Regions from separate parts of the Pseudoalteromonas sp. D15MCD-2 genome, predicted to be linked through region 1. Evidence: predicted binding sites of a transcription regulator. Region 1 holds the regulator's gene; each other region holds the start of a gene.

The links. The regulator sigma-54, encoded in region 1, starts transcription at its own class of promoters, with help from an activator protein. The targets are predictions, from matches to a motif close to GTTGGCACGNNNNTNGNNT.
Region 2: the regulator sigma-54 is predicted to act here: its motif matches at 2,600-2,618, upstream of dps (DNA starvation/stationary phase protection protein Dps).
Region 3: the regulator sigma-54 is predicted to act here: its motif matches at 1,755-1,773, upstream of AADY36_RS04135 (DUF1328 domain-containing protein).
Region 4: the regulator sigma-54 is predicted to act here: its motif matches at 2,461-2,479, upstream of AADY36_RS16380 (YggN family protein).

The regions. Positions count from the first base shown of each region.
Region 1 covers NZ_JBCFQE010000001.1:472,932-477,408, reverse strand. Annotated here, with positions in the region: gene kdsC (3-deoxy-manno-octulosonate-8-phosphatase KdsC) at 1-195, shown strand, start outside; gene lptC (LPS export ABC transporter periplasmic protein LptC) at 192-746, shown strand; gene lptA (lipopolysaccharide transport periplasmic protein LptA) at 736-1,257, shown strand; gene lptB (LPS export ABC transporter ATP-binding protein) at 1,254-1,979, shown strand; gene AADY36_RS02140 (RNA polymerase factor sigma-54) at 2,087-3,583, shown strand; gene hpf (ribosome hibernation promoting factor) at 3,611-3,898, shown strand; gene ptsN (PTS IIA-like nitrogen regulatory protein PtsN) at 3,902-4,354, shown strand; gene rapZ (RNase adapter RapZ) at 4,355-4,477, shown strand, end outside.
Region 2 covers NZ_JBCFQE010000001.1:1,009,894-1,014,370, forward strand. Annotated here, with positions in the region: gene AADY36_RS04580 (serine hydrolase domain-containing protein) at 1-862, shown strand, start outside; gene corA (magnesium/cobalt transporter CorA) at 979-1,935, shown strand; gene dps (DNA starvation/stationary phase protection protein Dps) at 2,014-2,532, opposite strand; gene AADY36_RS04595 (CBS domain-containing protein) at 2,760-3,179, opposite strand; gene AADY36_RS04600 (substrate-binding domain-containing protein) at 3,259-4,164, opposite strand; gene AADY36_RS04605 (GGDEF domain-containing protein) at 4,372-4,477, opposite strand, start outside.
Region 3 covers NZ_JBCFQE010000001.1:905,729-910,205, forward strand. Annotated here, with positions in the region: gene AADY36_RS04125 (hypothetical protein) at 1-615, shown strand, start outside; gene AADY36_RS04130 (hypothetical protein) at 1,292-1,483, opposite strand; gene AADY36_RS04135 (DUF1328 domain-containing protein) at 1,535-1,708, opposite strand; gene AADY36_RS04140 (OadG family protein) at 2,243-2,491, shown strand; gene oadA (sodium-extruding oxaloacetate decarboxylase subunit alpha) at 2,507-4,279, shown strand; gene AADY36_RS04150 (sodium ion-translocating decarboxylase subunit beta) at 4,290-4,477, shown strand, end outside.
Region 4 covers NZ_JBCFQE010000001.1:3,559,379-3,563,855, forward strand. Annotated here, with positions in the region: gene AADY36_RS16355 (cytochrome b/b6 domain-containing protein) at 1-151, opposite strand, end outside; gene AADY36_RS16360 (AzlC family ABC transporter permease) at 277-996, shown strand; gene AADY36_RS16365 (AzlD domain-containing protein) at 993-1,292, shown strand; gene AADY36_RS16370 (glutathione peroxidase) at 1,400-1,882, shown strand; gene AADY36_RS16375 (PA3496 family putative envelope integrity protein) at 1,935-2,123, opposite strand; gene AADY36_RS16380 (YggN family protein) at 2,515-3,315, shown strand; gene AADY36_RS16385 (aminotransferase-like domain-containing protein) at 3,382-4,477, opposite strand, start outside.

The DNA of each region.
Region 1 (4,477 bases):
GATGATGGTCCAGACTTACCAGTAATGGAAAAAGTAGGGTTTGCTGTTGCTGTAAACGACGCACACCCACTGATTAAAAAGCTGGCTCATTACACCACATTATTACCAGGTGGCTTTGGAGCTGTGCGTGAATTAACTGATTTACTGATGTTAGAAAACGGTAAGCCGTTAACTAGCGATGGAACCAGCGCATGAATATAGCCCGTATTTTACTGAGTATTGTTTTTGTTTGTTGCATGGTGTGGTTATGGTACCCGTACTTTAACCAATCAACAGACACAATAACTAGTGAAGACGAGATCATCGCAACACCTGATTACACTGCTGTGGCGTTAAAGCAAACAGCGTATGATGAGCAAGGCAAAATTAGTCATAAAGTGGCTGCTGCTAAAATGGAGTTGTATCAACAATTAGGGTTTACCTTTTTTGAGCAACCTATTTTTACTATTTATGGCGACCAGCAGGTTTGGCAAGTAAAAGCCAAAGAAGCCACATTGTATGAAAACGATCAACTGATTTTTGAAGGGGATGTAGTTGCTAAAAACTTAACCCACAACGGCATGATTGAAGATATAAAAGCAGAAAACATTAATGTCGATATTGATAAAATGACCATGTTTTCTAAGCAACCTGTGACACTAACAGGACCGAATTTAAAGATTACCGGTAAAGGCTTAAAAGCCGATTTAAAAACCGAAATTGTTGAGTTAACTAACCATACACGAACCATATACTATGACCAATAAACTGAAGAAATTACTCCTGATCCCAAGCTTATTGATTGCCTTTTCGGGCGCAGCTGCCGAACAAACTGGCGCTCAGATTAGCATTAGCTCAGATCGCCAAGTAGGTAAACTAAAAGATGGCGTTGGCATATTCGAAGGTAATGTAGAGATCGTGCATGGTAATCGTCGTATTACCGCTGAACGCCTTGAAGCACACGGCGGTGACACCGAAGGTACAGTAGAGTTAATTATTGCCACAGGTAAGCCTGCTTACTTCGAAGAAAAGCAAACTGATGGCACCGTGATGAGCGCCAGCGCCGAAGAAGTTCGTTATGATGTTGCAAAACGCTTCTTAACCTTAAATGGTGAAGCTGAAGTTACTCAAGCAGGTCAAAAAGTAACAGCAAAAAGCATTACCTATGATATGGCACAGCAGCTGATCAGTGCTGAAAAAGACGAAAACTCAACAGATCGTGTACACACTATTTTAGTGCCTGTTGAAAATAAAAAAGACAATAAAGGTCAACCATGAGTACATTAAAAGCAGAGCTTTTAGCTAAGAGCTATAAAGGCCGCCAAGTGGTTAAAAATGTCGGTCTTGAAGTTGAAGCTGGCAGCATTGTTGGCTTGCTTGGCCCAAATGGTGCGGGTAAAACCACCACCTTCTATATGATTGTAGGCCTAGTCCCAAGCGACAAAGGTAAAATCAGCATTGATGATAACGATATTACCCTTTTACCAATGCACAATCGTGCCCGCTTAGGTATCGGCTATCTGCCACAAGAATCGTCAATTTTTCGAAAGTTAACGGTTTACCAAAACTTGATGGCTATTTTAGAAACCCGCAAAGATCTAAACAAAGCAGGTCGCGAAGAAACACTAAATAGCTTACTAGATGAATTTAGTATTCAACACATTCGTGACAGCCAAGGTATGGCGCTGTCAGGTGGTGAGCGACGCCGTGTAGAAATTGCTCGCGCATTAGCCGCTAATCCTAAATTTATCCTTTTAGATGAGCCTTTTGCTGGTGTTGATCCAATTTCAGTGTTAGATATAAAGAAAATTATTGAGCACCTAAAAAATCGTGGTATCGGTGTACTAATTACTGACCATAATGTTCGAGAAACCCTTGATGTTTGTGAAAAAGCCTACATTGTTTCTCATGGGGAGCTAATTGCATCAGGCACACCTGAGCACGTATTAGCAGACCAAACTGTACGCGATGTATATCTAGGCGAGCAATTCAGGCTGTAACCATTACGCCAGCGACTAGAGCATCTGCTAGACTTATAACAATGACAATAAATCGATAACTGTGTTTTTACAGTTATCGATAACTTAAAAAGGATTGTTAGGGATACATGAGGCAATCATTACAGCTGCGCATGGGCCAGCAACTTACAATGACTCCACAACTGCAACAAGCGATTCGTTTGTTGCAGCTCAGTACATTGGATCTCCAGCAAGAAATTCAAGAAGCGCTTGATAGTAATCCCCTACTTGAAGTGGAAGAAGCGGATTACAATGAAGAAAGCACCGGCAAGAATGAGCAAAAAGCGGAGTCTGACGATGTGCAAGTCAGCGCGTCTGCCGAAGAAGCACCTAGCGAGTACGAGCAAGAAAGTAGTGATGCTCTCAATAAAGACACCGTAAGCGATGACTTAGCCATGGATGTTACTTGGGATGAGTACATGAGTGCCGCCCCTTCAACATCATCAGGGCCAATGCCTGAAGATGAGTCTATCTATCAAGGTGCATCAACCGAAACTCTTCACGAATACCTAATGTGGCAATTACAGCTCACGCCATTTAGCCCTACTGATGAAGCGATTGCTGTGGCAATTGTAGAAGCTATCGATGATTCAGGTATTTTAACGGTAAGCTGTGAAGATATAGTCGAAAGCTTTAATCAAAATAACGATGAAGAAGAAATCGAACTTGATGAAGTCGAAGCGGTCTTAAAAAGAATTCAGTTATTTGATCCTGTGGGTATTGGCGCGCGCAGTTTACAAGAATGTCTGTGCATTCAGCTACGCCAATTCGATGCCGATACGCCATATTTAGCTGAAACTAAAATGGTTTTATCTGAGCATATCGAATTATTAGCGAGTCGCGACTATCGAACTTTGATGAAAAAGACTAAGCTTAAAGAAAACGAGCTTAAAGAAGTGATGACGCTCATCCACAGCTTAAATCCTAAGCCTGCGGATAGCATAGTACGCGAAGAATCTGAGTACGTTATACCTGATGTATCAGTGAAAAAAGTGAAAGGCCGCTGGGTAGTCGAGTTAAACCCAGATTGTATGCCAAAGATTAGAGTGAACAGCCAATATGCAGCTATGTCTCGCTCTGTTAAATCAAGTAGCGACAGCCAATTTATTCGCTCTCACTTACAAGAAGCAAAGTGGTTTATTAAGAGCTTAGAAAGCCGTAACGATACGCTATTAAAGGTGACCAACTGTATCGTTCAACAACAACAAGCTTTCTTTGAGCATGGCCCTGAGGCAATGAAGCCGATGGTGCTAAATGATGTTGCTGAAATGGTCGAAATGCATGAATCGACGATTTCACGGGTAACAACGCAAAAATATATGCATACCCCACGGGGTATTTTTGAGTTGAAATATTTCTTCTCAAGCCATGTCAGCACCGAAAATGGTGGTGAGTGTTCTTCTACAGCAATACGCGCTTTAATCAAGAAGTTAGTCGCTGCAGAAAACTCAGCTAAACCATTGAGTGATAGCAAAATTGCAGATATATTGGCTGAGCAAGGAATTAAAGTAGCTAGACGTACAATTGCAAAATATCGTGAGTCTCTAGCAATACCTCCGTCTAATCAGCGTAAGAGTCTGATTTAGACGTTTTACATAGAAGGAAAAATGCTTATGCAACTAAATTTAACTGGTCGTCATGTAGAAATCACAGATTCATTAAGAGACTATGTAAACACCAAGTTTGCAAAACTAGAAAGGCATTTTGACCATATTAATAATGTTCATGTCATTCTAGATGTAGAAAAATTAAGCCAAAAAGCAGAAGCAACTTTACATGTAAACGGAGGCGAATTGTTCGCTTCTACAGAACATCAAGATATGTACGCAGCCATTGACTCACTGATCGATAAACTTGATCGCCAAGTCATTAAACACAAAGAGAAATTAGCTCGACATTAAATTATGAAACTAAGTTCACTTACTAACCAGGACTGCAGCAAAGCTGCGGTCCTTTTTAATAGCAAAAAAAGAATTCTTGAATATATCAGCGAACTGGCCCACCAGCAGCTTCCTCATTTATCGCAACAAGATATCCTAGATGCTTTACTCAACCGAGAAAAACTAGGTAGCACCGGCATTGGCCGAGGTATTGCTATTCCACATGGCCGAATGAGCGGCGCAGATGAGCCTCATGCATTTGTGATAGTGAGTGAATCCCCTATTAATTTTGATGCAATTGATAATCGTCCAGTTGATATTTTTGTGGCACTCATCGTACCAGATGGTGACTGTCAGCTTCACCTAAAGACCTTATCAACAATTGCTGATAGACTTAAAGATAAAGAATTTTGTAAACAGCTGCGTAGTGCTACTACCGATCAGCAACTGTTTCAGGTCATATCAGCAGAGGCATAAATGGAATTAATAATTATCAGCGGTCGCTCAGGCTCAGGTAAATCGGTCGCTTTACGAGTACTTGAAGACTTAGGCTATTATTGCGTTGATAATATTCCGGTTAATTTACTGCCTTCGCTCGTA
Region 2 (4,477 bases), 540 kb from region 1:
ACCTGAATCAGAGTTTGATAATCAAACCGTTAGCCTTGCTCATCTGTTATCTCATACTGCGGGGCTTGGTGATGGCTTAGGCTTTGCTGATATTCCTCTAAATGAAACCGTACCAAGCTTGCTTGAGTCGCTCAACAAGCCGCTATCATCAACGGGTGTGCGTGAAATAAAAGTCACCAAGCCTGTGGGCGATTTTAAGTATTCTGGGGGCGGCTATTTAATGCTGGAGCTGCTGGTAGAAGAAAAAACGAATCAACGCTTTGCAACTTGGATGGCTGATAACGTCTTTAAGCCAGTCAATATGACTGATGCCAGTTACGATGTACTCACTGAGTTAGACAACATCGCACCTGCTTATGATAAAAGCGGGCAAGCTGCTGGGCATTTTCAATACGCATCGGCAGCGGCAACAGGCTTACTGGCAAGTAGCCATGACTTAATCGCTTTAGTGCAAGCATTAACATCACCTCAAACAGGGCAGTTAAGCCCGCAAATGATCAGTACCATGCGAGCGCCTTTGGCAATTAGCTTAGGCGCACCAATTTGGGGGCTAGGTACCATGCTTTATGCACCAACAGCATCGGGAGATTTTGTGTTTGGCCATGATGGCGCGAATGAGCCAGCAATAAATAGCACACTTCGCATCAACCCAGATAACAATGATGCAATCATCATACTGAGCAGCGGCGGTGAACATATTGCATCAAAGCTCGGTTATGAATGGACGCTTTGGCAAACCGGTTACCCCGACTTTTTAGCGTTTGATGTTGCCTTGCAAAGTGCTTTTGTACCTTGCTTAATAGGCCTTGGCATCATCTTGATAGGTATGATTATTGTGCGTTTCAAAAAACGAAATAAGTAAATGATGTTAGGTCTTAATTATTTTCTACTTTACCCGGTAATTAGTAGCATTGTCATTGTTCATTAACGTGAACAGCTATAGTATTTGCTATACATTGATTATTCAGGGTAGGGCGCATGTTACGATTTTTTTCTATAGACCAAGGTGTGATCACAGAAACTGAGCCAGCTGCTGATACACCGCTTGTTACTTCTATTAAAAATGCCCACTGGATTGATACCATAAATCCGACTGAAGAAGAACGACAAGCGCTGGCAAGCACGCTTAATATCACCTTACCTGGTGCTGATGATGTTGAAGAAATCGAAGCCTCTTCCCGTTGTTTTATTGACCATGAAGGTTTGCATGTGCATGCGCTTTTCATGTCACCAAATGAAGGGCGCTTTAATACGGTAACCGTGGCTTGTTTGCTACAAGACAACTGCTTGCTGACAATCCGCGATGATGAACTAGCCGATTTTCGTCTTTTACGACTGCGTGCTCGGAAAGGGCAGGTAGCGTGTGATAATCCAAAGCAACTTTTGGTGACTTTATTTGATCAAAAAGTCGAAAACCACGCTGATATGCTTGAAGACATGCATCACCAGTTAGAAAAACTCAGTGCCTATGTACTTGAAGAGGATGACTCAGACTTAGAAGAAGCTGTTAGTCGAATTTCGCGCCTTGAAGATAATAACGGTAAAGTGCGTTTATGTTTGATGGATACGCGCCGGAATATCTCGTTTTTACTGCGCCACCTAGGAGCGCCGACAGAAGACCGCGAGTCACTTCGTGAAATTGTACTCGATATTGATACCCTTATGTCTCACTGTACATTTTTGTTTGATAAGGTGAATTTCTTAATGGACTCGACTCAGGGTTTTATTAACATCGAACAAAACCAAATTATAAAAACCTTTTCTATTGCCTCTGTGGTGTTTTTACCGCCGACCGTTGTCGCCAGTATCTATGGGATGAATTTTAACAGCATGCCTGAACTGCAATGGGCATGGGGTTACCCGTTTGCAATTGGCATTATGTTGCTGTCTGGCTTTGCACCTTACTTGTTCTTTAAACATAAAGGTTGGTTGTAACAAAGCATAAAAAAGCCCAGCAAATGCTGGGCAAGGGGTCTTCGGATAGACCTAGGGGGTTTAACCTTTAAATGGGGTTTAACCTTTCAATTCGCCGGTAGACGATTCGATATGTGCACGAACAAACCATTGGAATTGTTCTAAGTCAGCCAGTTGGCCGGTGATCATATCTTCAGAAACTGGGTCTAGCTCACCAAGCTTATCGATAGCTGCACGGTGGTCTTTATTGACTCCGTTATACACTTTATCAAGTGCTGTTAGATGGTCAGTAACTAAGCCTTTACCAATTGAATAATCTTGCCAAGTACGGCGTTCTACAATTGATTGAGGTGTGCCAACAGGTACGCCGCCCATGGTTGCAATACGCTCTGCAATCGTGTCAGTCATCTCTTGCACTGCGCTTACTTGTGGGTCTAACATTTCGTGTACACCGATAAAATTAGGGCCAACAACATTCCAATGAATGTGTTTTAAAGTGAGGTGTAAATCGATTAAAGCGACCATGCGCTGGTCTAGAATAGCAATCGTGTCAGCTGCAGCTTGGTCTTTAACACCGGGTGCTGTAAATTCTGCGATTTTTGATGATGAATTACTCATTACTCCTCCGAGATTATCTGTAAATTTCCTTTCGCTTTTAATCTAAAAAGCATGTGTAATTACATAGAAGCAAGCGTTGTGCCTAATAATTTTTAAATTATAAGGTTCTGAATTTAAAGGGTTAATTTAATTTGGGTCTTGAGTGAGGGTGATACTAGCTAAGAAGAAGTATGAAAACTCTGCACACCTTCTGTAAAAAATTCAGTGTGCAGATACTAATTTACGACTTAAGAAAGTAAAGCCGCCGCTAAACGAACAAAATCAGATGAGGTTAGAATGCCCACTAGGTTGTTATCTTTATCAACCACAGGCATGCAGCCATGACGGTTTTCAACAAAAAACTTAGCAACTTCGTGTAGCGGTTGCTCTGGCGAGATACTGGTAAAATCGGTAGCCATAATATCAACCACTTTAGTTTGCTTTTCCTTGCGTTCGAGGGCGCTGGCACTGTAATTAGCCATGATATTCATTACCTGAGCAATCATGATTTTTTGCGTTAACATGCCAACCAAACCACCATGCTCATTGATCACTGGAATATGGCGGACATTTTTCTCTTTCATTAGATTATGCGCGTCATGCAGGGTATTTTGGGCGCTAATGGCGAATGGGTCTGGCGTCATCAAATCACTAACTAGGTGTGTCATGGCTACATCCTTACAATTAATCAAGTTGTGGTAAGTCTAGCGCTTATCGAGTTAATTGCACTTTAGTGAGATCAAAGTTTTAGTGATTAACGGTGCAAGTACCTGCATTATTTTGCTGACAATAATGAAAGTCTAAATAATAGTGAGACTTAGCTGGTCGTTCACCTTTAGTGAGGTATTGATACATCAATTCTGCAGAAAGTCGGCCCATTTCAAATGGGTTTTGACCAATATTGGCCGATGATAATCCTTGCTGTAATACTTCTAATTGCATTTGCTCAGTATCGGCAGAAACGATCACCACCTCTTGATTAGCAATACGTTGCTTATGTTTAGCAATCACGTTTGCATAATTAGGGTTAAATTGGGCAAAGCCCGCTACCGCTAAAAATAGTGGTGGATTTTCAAGGTTAAGAAGTTTGTCGAGTTGACCGAGGGAGACCTCTCGCTTGCCTAAGCTATATAAAGGGCATCTATCAAACTCACTCCAGCCATTTTCACCACTTAAACGTTTATTTTTTTGCCCTGACAACGCATAGCGAGCACCTTCAATGCGCTTGTTTAAATTAGGTGTTGTTGAGTGTCCTGATTGAATACACACCTGGTTATTTTCTTTGTTGGTGAATTTTTTTAATTCGTTACCTAAGGCCACACCATAGTCAAAATTATTGGTACCCACATAGGCTAAACGGTACTGCTGATCTTCCTCAAGCAGATCAGAGTCAAAAGTGATCACAGGAATGTTGTTATCTTTAAGCTGTTTTAACGCTCTTTCAACAAGGTAATTGGAATCTGTGGTTGCGATTAATAAACCACTAATGTTGTTCCTGCGAACAAGGTCGGTGATCACTAATACTTGCGTGCGAATATCTTGAAAGTCTTTGGGGCCATCGTAAATACATTCAAAATCGAGATGCTGTTTTGCAAATTGCTCACACCCTTTAAAGGCTTGCTGATAAAAGCTATCGTTTTTGGTTTTACCCACAACTGCCACCACATATTTAGCCTGAATTGGCAGGGCAAAAAGCCAAAAACTGGTACACAAAAGTACCCAGTTTAATTTAAAATTTAATAATACTTTTAAGGACATAGCACTACATATTGCAAGTTAAGCACGAGCTAATTATAGTGACAGAGTTGGAATTTACAAGATTGATAGAAAGGTATTTGTTTTCGTGGCGTCTCTAGTTGTTTACTCCTTGTTTAGGCTGTTTGTTTCTATGCGATTACGACCATTATTTTTCGCTGCATAAACGGCTTTGTCTGCGCGGTTTACTAAGCTTTCAAAGCTGTCATTT
Region 3 (4,477 bases), 430 kb from region 1:
CGTTTTGATGAGCTTGAACGCCTAAGCTTTGTTAAAGGCTTGATGTTCGACGATGCTTATACAAAAAAAGTACAGCAACTTCAGGGTTATGCAACCCAAGCTGAAGTGCTAGAAAATGCCCGCTGGCAGTTTGATGGTATTGAGTTTCGTACCTTACATATACCGGGCACTTTTAATGGTCGCTCACAAATTTTAAAAAGTGATAAAAACGCTGCACTAGATGCCGCCGACAAGCGTGATAAGTACAACTTAACTTGGTTAAAACAAGCGCTTGTTCAACAAGACGCTAAGGCCTATGTATTTGGTTTTCAGGCTGATATTTACCACCCGACCAGTAAACCTGCTTGCAGTGAATCACAACGCTCTAATTGTGATGCATTTAAAATATACCGAGATGCTATCAGCGATTTTGCAAAGCACACCAATAAGCCTGTACTTGTAATGCATGGCGATACCGGCCCATATTGCCAGCAGCAGCTAGCGAGTAACTTAACGCGTTTAAATGTACCTGGCGACTTTGCTGTAAGTGATGTCGCAAAGGTGAGTTTTATCGACGGCCAGTGGCATATAGCGAGTTTAACGACAAATGTGCCCCTCACTAAGGTATGTGAGTGATAACGTTGGGTAGATCGGAGACGCACTCAGAGCCATCAGCTTTCAGCCGTCAGCTATCAGATTAAAACCCAACAAGTTAGCGAGTTTGAGGCTCACGTAGGCGTGAAATTTATTTCGCGCGATGTTTCTTAAATCTACGTGTAAGTCGTAGGTCGGGCTTTAGCCCGTCAATGTTAACGGTTATGTGTCGCCATAAATGACGACCTACGTGACGTAGGTTAGAGCGGAGCTGAACCCAACAAGTTAGCGAGCTTCTAGGGGAAAGAGTAAAGTTAGCGAGTTTGAGGCTCACGTAGGCGTGAAATTTATTTCGCGCGATGTTTCTTAAATCTACGTGTAAGTCGTAGGTCGGGCTTTAGCCCGTCAAGTATGAGTGATAAAATATGTGTCGCCATAAATAGCGACCTACGTGACGTAGGTAGAACGGAGCGAAACCCAACAAGTTAACGGGTTTCTAGGGGAAAGAGTAAAGTTAGCAAGCTCCTTGACACAAGCAGCAGGCAGACTAGAGTTGCTAACTTGCTAACTTGCTAACTTGCTAACTTGCTAACTTGCTAACTTGCTAACTTGCTAACTTGCTAACTTGCTAACTTGCTAACTTGCTAACTTGCTAACTTGCTAACTTGCATACACAAAAAAGCGGCACTTGGCCGCTTTTCTTAAGTAAGGTGTGTTGTTAGCAGTTAGTTTCTTCTGCGTTAACACCTTCTTTTACTTCTTCACATGCATCTTCAACTGCATTTTGTGTATCAGTAATTGCTTCATCAATACGCTCACCTGCGTCTTCAGCAGAGTTGTCTTCACAACCCATGATGAATAAACCTGAAAATAGGGCGATAGTAGCGGCTTTTAAAGTTGAATTTTTCATAATGAAATTCCTTGTAAATTTAAAATAAAGTAAGTGGTTATCTGCTTTTAACTACTTAGGGACACTGCCTCTAAGTGCTCCTGATACCAGCGAAATAACTAGTAATACTAAAAATATAAAAAAGATAATCTTAGCGATGCCTGCAGCGGCTCCTGCGATACCGCCAAAACCTAACACTGCTGCGATTAACGCGATAACTAAAAAAGTAATTGTCCAGCGTAACATAGTGGTCTCCTTGGCTATTTAAATTTTCTTAAGTTCGATGTAACTAAAGCGAGTTCTGTGCCATAAGTTTTATTTTATATATTTCAACGGGTTGGGTGTTTTTGTTGTTCTTGAGAGGGTTCATCATTTGGTAACTTTTACGAGTAAGCATGTAACTTATTCATAGTGATATTTTTTCATATTGAGCTGAATGAAGAAAAAGAGTATTTCTGCGATTATTGGTAAGACCAATTTAACTTTATTGTAAGGTAATAGCTCTAACACCTTGTTGTGCGTGGTTTTTAGGCTTTTTACTATGATTGGTTAATAGCTGAACATATAACGTTTGGCTATATTGACTATTTATATCATCTATAACGGGGCTTTAAATGCGCTAATAGTAGGGTGTTAATTATATGTGCGTCATGTTATTTTAAATTTAATTGGTTTTACCAATTTACAATGGTGCTATACAAATGAATTTTGTTTGTTATTATTGGTGCATAATTATTTAACAAAAATAACTTTTTATTTTAAGTAAGCGAGGGGAGTCGTATGGATATAGGTGGATTACTCACCACTGCGGCCAGTTTGATGGTGACAGGCATGGTAGGCGTGTTTGTTTTTCTGACTATTTTGATTTCAGCAGTCACTTTAATGTCAAAGGTAGTGGGTCGATTTGATGATCCTGCAACTGCAGAACCTACGCGTACAGCAAAAATTCAACCTCAACAGGGTGTGCCACAGGCACATATTGCAGCAATCAGCGCTGCAATTGCTCAATTTCGAAATAAACAAAAATAACGGGGCAGCTTAAACATGGCTAAATTAAAATTAACCGAATTAGTATTGCGTGACGCACACCAGTCTCTTTTGGCAACGCGTATGCGCTTAGACGACATGCTACCCATGGCAGAAAAACTCGATAATGCGGGTTACTGGTCAATTGAATCATGGGGTGGTGCGACGTTTGACTCGTGTATCCGTTATTTAGGTGAAGATCCTTGGCAACGTATTCGCGAGCTAAAAGCGGCAATGCCAAACACTAAGCAACAAATGCTACTACGCGGACAGAATCTTCTAGGTTACCGTCATTATGCTGATGATGTAGTCGAAAAGTTTGTTGAGCGTGCCCACAAAAACGGTGTTGATGTTTTCCGTATTTTCGATGCGATGAACGATGTACGTAACCTTGAAACTGCCATTAAAGCTGCAGTTAAAGTAGGTGCTCATGCCCAAGGTACTATTTCGTACACAGTAAGCCCAGTCCATACGCTTGATATGTGGCTTGAGCTTGCAAAACAACTAGAAGATCTTGGTTGTCATTCAATTTGTATTAAAGATATGGCAGGTTTATTAAAGCCATATGATTGCGAACAGTTGATCAAAGGCTTAAAAGACACTGTATCTATTCCTATCGCAATGCAATGCCACGCGACGACAGGTTTAAGTACTGCAACTTACCAAAAAGCAATCGATGCGGGTATCGATATGCTTGATACGGCGATTTCGTCAATGAGTATGACCTATGGTCATAGTGCCACAGAAACTATTGTTTCAATCGTAGAAGGCACTGAGCGTGACACCGGTCTTAATTTAAATGAGTTAGAAGAAATTGCCGCTTACTTCCGTGATGTACGCAAGAAATACGCTGCTTTTGAAGGCAGCCTTAAAGGTGTTGATGGTCGTATCTTACTAGCCCAAGTACCTGGCGGTATGTTAACTAACATGGAAAATCAGCTTAAAGAGCAAGGTGCTGCTGATAAGCTTGATCAAGTATTACTTGAGATCCCGCGTGTTCGTGAAGACTTAGGTTACATTCCTCTAGTTACACCAACGTCGCAAATTGTAGGTACTCAAGCGGTACTTAATGTGTTGACTGGCGAGCGTTATAAAACCATCACTAAAGAAACTGCGGGTGTACTCAAAGGCGAGTATGGTGCAACACCGGCGCCAATGAATAAAGAGCTACAAGAGCGTGTACTAGAGGGGGCTGAAGCAATTACGTGCCGTCCTGCTGATAAGCTTGAACCTGAACTTGAGAAGCTTGAAGCAGAGTTATTAAGTGAAGCTAAAGAGCAAGGTTTAGAGCTTGCTAATGACGTGATTGATGATGTGCTTACTTACGCATTATTCCCTCAAATCGGCCTTAAGTTTATTAAAAACCGTAACAACCCTGATGCGTTTGAAGCAATTCCAACGGGTGAAGTCGCTAAGTCAGAAACTAAGCCAGCCTCTACAAGCCCTGCAAAAGCAGAGCAATACAGCGTTAAAGTTGATGGCAAAGTTTACGATGTCGTTGTAGCGCAAGGTGGTGAGCTCAAAGAAGTAACCCTAAAAGACAGTGAGTTAATTCCTCAGTCAGCTTCAGCGTCTGTTAGCGAAACCTTAAACGCGCCGTTAGCAGGCAATATTTTCAAAGTGAAGGTAAAAGCTGGCCAAACAGTAAATGAAGGTGATGTGGTTATCATTATGGAAGCGATGAAAATGGAAACAGAAGTTCGCGCTGCACACTCAGGCACAATAGCTGAAGTATTAGTAGCAGAAGGCGACTCTGTTGCCACTGGCGATGCGCTAATCGCACTGGCATAGGAGACAGAGGATGGATGGTGTTTTAAACCTCTGGCATGCCACGGGTATTGCTAACTTTACTTTTCCAGCATTGATCATGATTGCGGTTGGTTGCTTGTTACTCTATTTAGCAATCGCCCGTAACTTTGAGCCACTGTTGTTATTACCTATCGGCTTTGGGGCTATTTTAACTAATATCCCAGTTGCTGGGTTATCTGA
Region 4 (4,477 bases), 3.1 Mb from region 1:
GTGTAATAATAAGCGCTAGAGTGAAGTAGCCTGCAGCAAAGTGCAGCTCCAACATACCTTCTTCAGCACTAAAATAGAGGGTTGCGATGGCCGCAACTAATAACCAATGGAAGCTTCTTATAAAGCCATCCCATACTTTAACTTTAGACATTGTAACTTTCCCTTTAAAAGACGCTAATGATTTCAGCAACAGGCTCGGCTATACATTATTGCAAACTTCAGTTATTTTGACACACCTCTATTTCAGCTGTTTTGATCTGAGCCATAACAACAAACATGAGCGATAAGATGCATAAATCAACAACAAGAGCCTTGCTTAAAGGATTTTTCGACATGCTCCCCTTATGCCTTGCGGTGTTACCTTGGGGAATTTTATGTGGCTCGTTAGCAGTTCAAAATGGCTTCAGTGCTTTAGAAACACAAGCTATGTCGTTATTGGTATTTGCAGGCTCAGCACAGCTCGTTGCGATTGAATTAATGGCAGGAAACACGCCGCTTTTAACTATTTTATTTACCACACTCATTATTAGCTCACGGCACTTTTTATATGGTTTAGCTATTCGCCACAAAGTAATAGATCAACCCTTTCGTTGGCGACTGCCAGTGAGTTTTGTACTAACAGATGAATTATTTGCTTTTTCGCATCATCACAAAGCCTACCGCACAAAAGTGCGCCTTATTTACGCGCTAAGTGCCGGCTTTAGTTTTTATATTGCCTGGAATATCTGGACCCTCCTTGGTATTGTCGCAGGAAGCTTACTTCCCGATTTAACACACCTAGGTCTTGATTTTGCCATCGCTGCCACGTTTATTGCTTTAGTTATTCCGGGTGTAAAGAACCTTGCAACACTGGCTACAGTGATCACCGCAGGCGTTGTAGCAACACTATTAAAAAGTCAGGGCTTTCAACTTTGGCTTGTCACCGCGGCTCTTATCGCTATGACGGTTGGTTATCTAATTAGTCGCTGGCAAGCAAAAGAGGAGCATACGCTATGATGATCACCATTTTATTAATGGCGTGTATTACCTTCTTCACACGTTACTTATTTTTGCACCGCGCATTACCATTCAAAGTCGGTCCGAAAATGCAGCAATTTTTAAGTTTTAGCGCCCCAGCCGTACTCACCGCAATTTGGGTGCCCATTGTGTTTATTAATGACGAAGGGATAAATCTAGATTGGCAAAATCCCTATCTAAGCGCTGCTGTTGTGTCTGTTATCGTGGCCTATAAAACACATAACATATACTACACAACACTGGCAGGGATGGGATTGTTTATAATTTTAAGTTAGCTGCGATGCTTAACGCCAAGTAAGAAAAACCATTGATTAAAATTCACCCTTTTAGAAAGATGCCAAGCAAGTTAGAATCAATGCAACAATAATAAAAAGTTATCATTATGAGCGAATTTCACCAACTTTCTGCCACCAGCCTACAAGGCCAAACCGTTGACTTTTCTGATTTTGAAAACAAGGTCGTACTTGTTGTAAATACAGCAAGTAAATGCGGTTTCACTCCACAATATGAAGGCTTACAAGCACTGCATGAAAAGTATCATGAGCAAGGCTTAGTAATAATTGGCTTTCCATGTAACCAGTTTGGTAAACAAGAGCCTGGGGATGCGAAGGAAATTAAAGAAGGCTGCCTAATTAACTATGGCGTTAGCTTTTTAATGATGAGCAAAGTCGATGTGAATGGCGAACATGCTCACCCTGTTTTTAGATACCTAAAATCAGAGTTACCGGGATTTATCACCCGCAAAATAAAATGGAACTTCACCAAATTTTTAATTGGTAAAGATGGCAAGGCCATTAAGCGATATGCGCCACTGACAAAACCTGAACAGCTCGAGTCAGACATCGCAGCTGCACTGGGCAAATAACAAAGCCTAAAAGCAATAAAGAGGCAAATTGCCTCTTTATCTAAATTTATGCTTAGTCGTTCAAGTACTCGTCAAAGTCGTCATCGCCTAAGTTTCTGCGCAAGCGTTTTTGTTCAAGATAGTCTTCCAACTTCTTCTTTACGCGTTGCTTTTTCTTGTCGTGTTGATTACGCCCGACCATTTCGTACTCGTCTTCAACAAAATCGTCATCTAGCGCGTCATAACTAAATGTCTTACCCACAACCCACTCCATAAAGTGTTTGAGACCAATTCTTGAGATTAAAATTTGCTCGATGAATTGGCAAAGATTAAAAAGCTCAGTAGTAATTTAGTATCTAAAAAACCACCAAAATAAAGCCATACACCCATGCTAAATAGGTCATATGTCAATATTGTGAATAAATAGCGCTAAATTTGATTTCTGAAAAGTGAGAGTTTTTTATCGTTTCGATAAAAGTCATTTATGCATGTGTATTTTTTAGTTAATTTGACTAAAAAATGGTTAAAAAATTATTCCCCGCTATTTTTAAAAAACCATAAAAACACAACAAGACATTGAATTAATTGAATTTATAAATTTTGGCATTCAATTTGATTATGTATTTGTGTCATTTCAAACAGGAAAGAAAAAAATGAAAAAGTTATTGTTAGTAAGTTCTTTATTTATCGCTACCGGCGCAATGGCTCATAACGATAATGATACAAATATTTCATTCAGCGGTGAGCAGTGTGATGTTGAATTTATAAATGATGTACGCATTACACCAAGCGAGTTAGAAGTATACACAGCCGATAATCGCACTATGAAAATCATCGATCAACACACTTTATATATCGATGGTCAAAGCGTGTCGCTTGATGCTTCACAACAGCAAGCAATTGCAGATTACTCAGACAGCTTACGCAGCCAACTTCCTGAAGTAGCAAATATCGCACTTGATGGTGTAAAAATAGCTGGTGTAGCCATCGAAGAAGTCTCAAATGCTTTCAATATTGATGGCCTAAGCGACATTTCAGAATTAATGGACGATATCAGCGTAGAAGTACAAAACGCTTTCTATCAGCAAGGTGCGTTCACCATGGGTCAGCAAAATTTCGAAAAATTTGGCCAAAACTTTGAAGACCAATTCGATGAGCAAATCGAATCGGCTGTCGAGTCAGCCATGATGCAATCGATGGGCAGTATTTTAGTGGCGCTAGGCTCTGAACTTTTAGGTTCAGGTGGCGACATGGATGAGTTTGAGCAACGTATGGAAAACATGGGCGCACAAATCGAAGCGCGTGTAGAAACACAGGCAGCTCAACTTGAAGAGCGTGCAGATGCATTATGCGGCAGCTTTGCTGATATCGCTCATAAAGAGCAAGAGCTAGTGGTTCTAGTACCAGAGCTAAAAGAGTATCAACTATTTACTTTCAAACAGAATGCAGAGTAATTGACTAATTAACATCCCTGAACCAAAACACTTGGTCCTTTCGCGCAGAGCTTGCTCTGCGCTTTTTTATTTTTTGGCCAGCACAGTCAGCTGCGATAACGTTTTAATCGCCTGCTCTAAGTTTTCAGACCAAGGCAAGCCATAACTTAAACGAAAACAGCTACGGTACTTTTTACCCGCTGAGAATATCAACCCTGGAGTAATACTGATCCCCGCCTCAAGTGCCAAATGGAATAACTTTACCGCATCATATTGGCTACCAAGGTCAACCCAGATAACACAGCCACCCTGCGGATTACTAATACGCGCACAACTTGGCATATATTGCTGCAGGCACCAAATCATACGCTCTTTGTTGGTACTTAAGCGCTGTCTAAGCAAACGAATGTTACGGTCGTACTCACCGCTAGCTATAAACTCATACAAGGTCCACTGGTTTATAAGTGGCGCGGAGCAACTAAGCGCGCGTTTGTGTCGTCTTGCTTGCTCTGCAAACTTACCAGCAATGATCCAACCAATGCGGTAACTAGGTGCGGCTGTTTTTGAAAACGACGCGCAGGTGATCACTAAGCCCTTTTTTGAATAAGCTTGTGCAGGAGTGGCACGCTTAGCTGTAAAATGTAAGTCACCATAAACATCATCCTCAATAAGCACCACGTCACGCTGCTCTAAAAGTGCCACTAATTGCTCACGCTTGGCATCAGGCATAAAACTGCCAACAGGATTATTTAATGAGGTTGAAAACACACAGGCTTTTATATCATGCTCATCGAGTGCTTGAGCCAAATCATCTAGCCATATTCCTTCATCGGGGCACAGCGGTATTTCCAGCGCCTTTAAGCCTAAGCTTTCAATTAATTCGATAATGCCAAAATAACAAGGCGACTCGATAGCAATAACATCACCGGGTTTAGCGACACACTTAAGGGCAATCGCCAACGCTTCTTGAGCACCATTGGTGATCACTAATTCATCGCTATCAACCCCAATGCCAAAATCCAGATAGCGATGAATGAGTTGTTTTTTAAGTGGTGCAAAGCCATCCATCGGGCCGTAATTAATTGCCGATGCGCCCGCTAATGTCATTACTCGGCGCATTGTTCGTGCCAGTGCTTTATCTGTCGGTGCTGCGGCTACAGGGTTAGCGATACCAAATGGCACC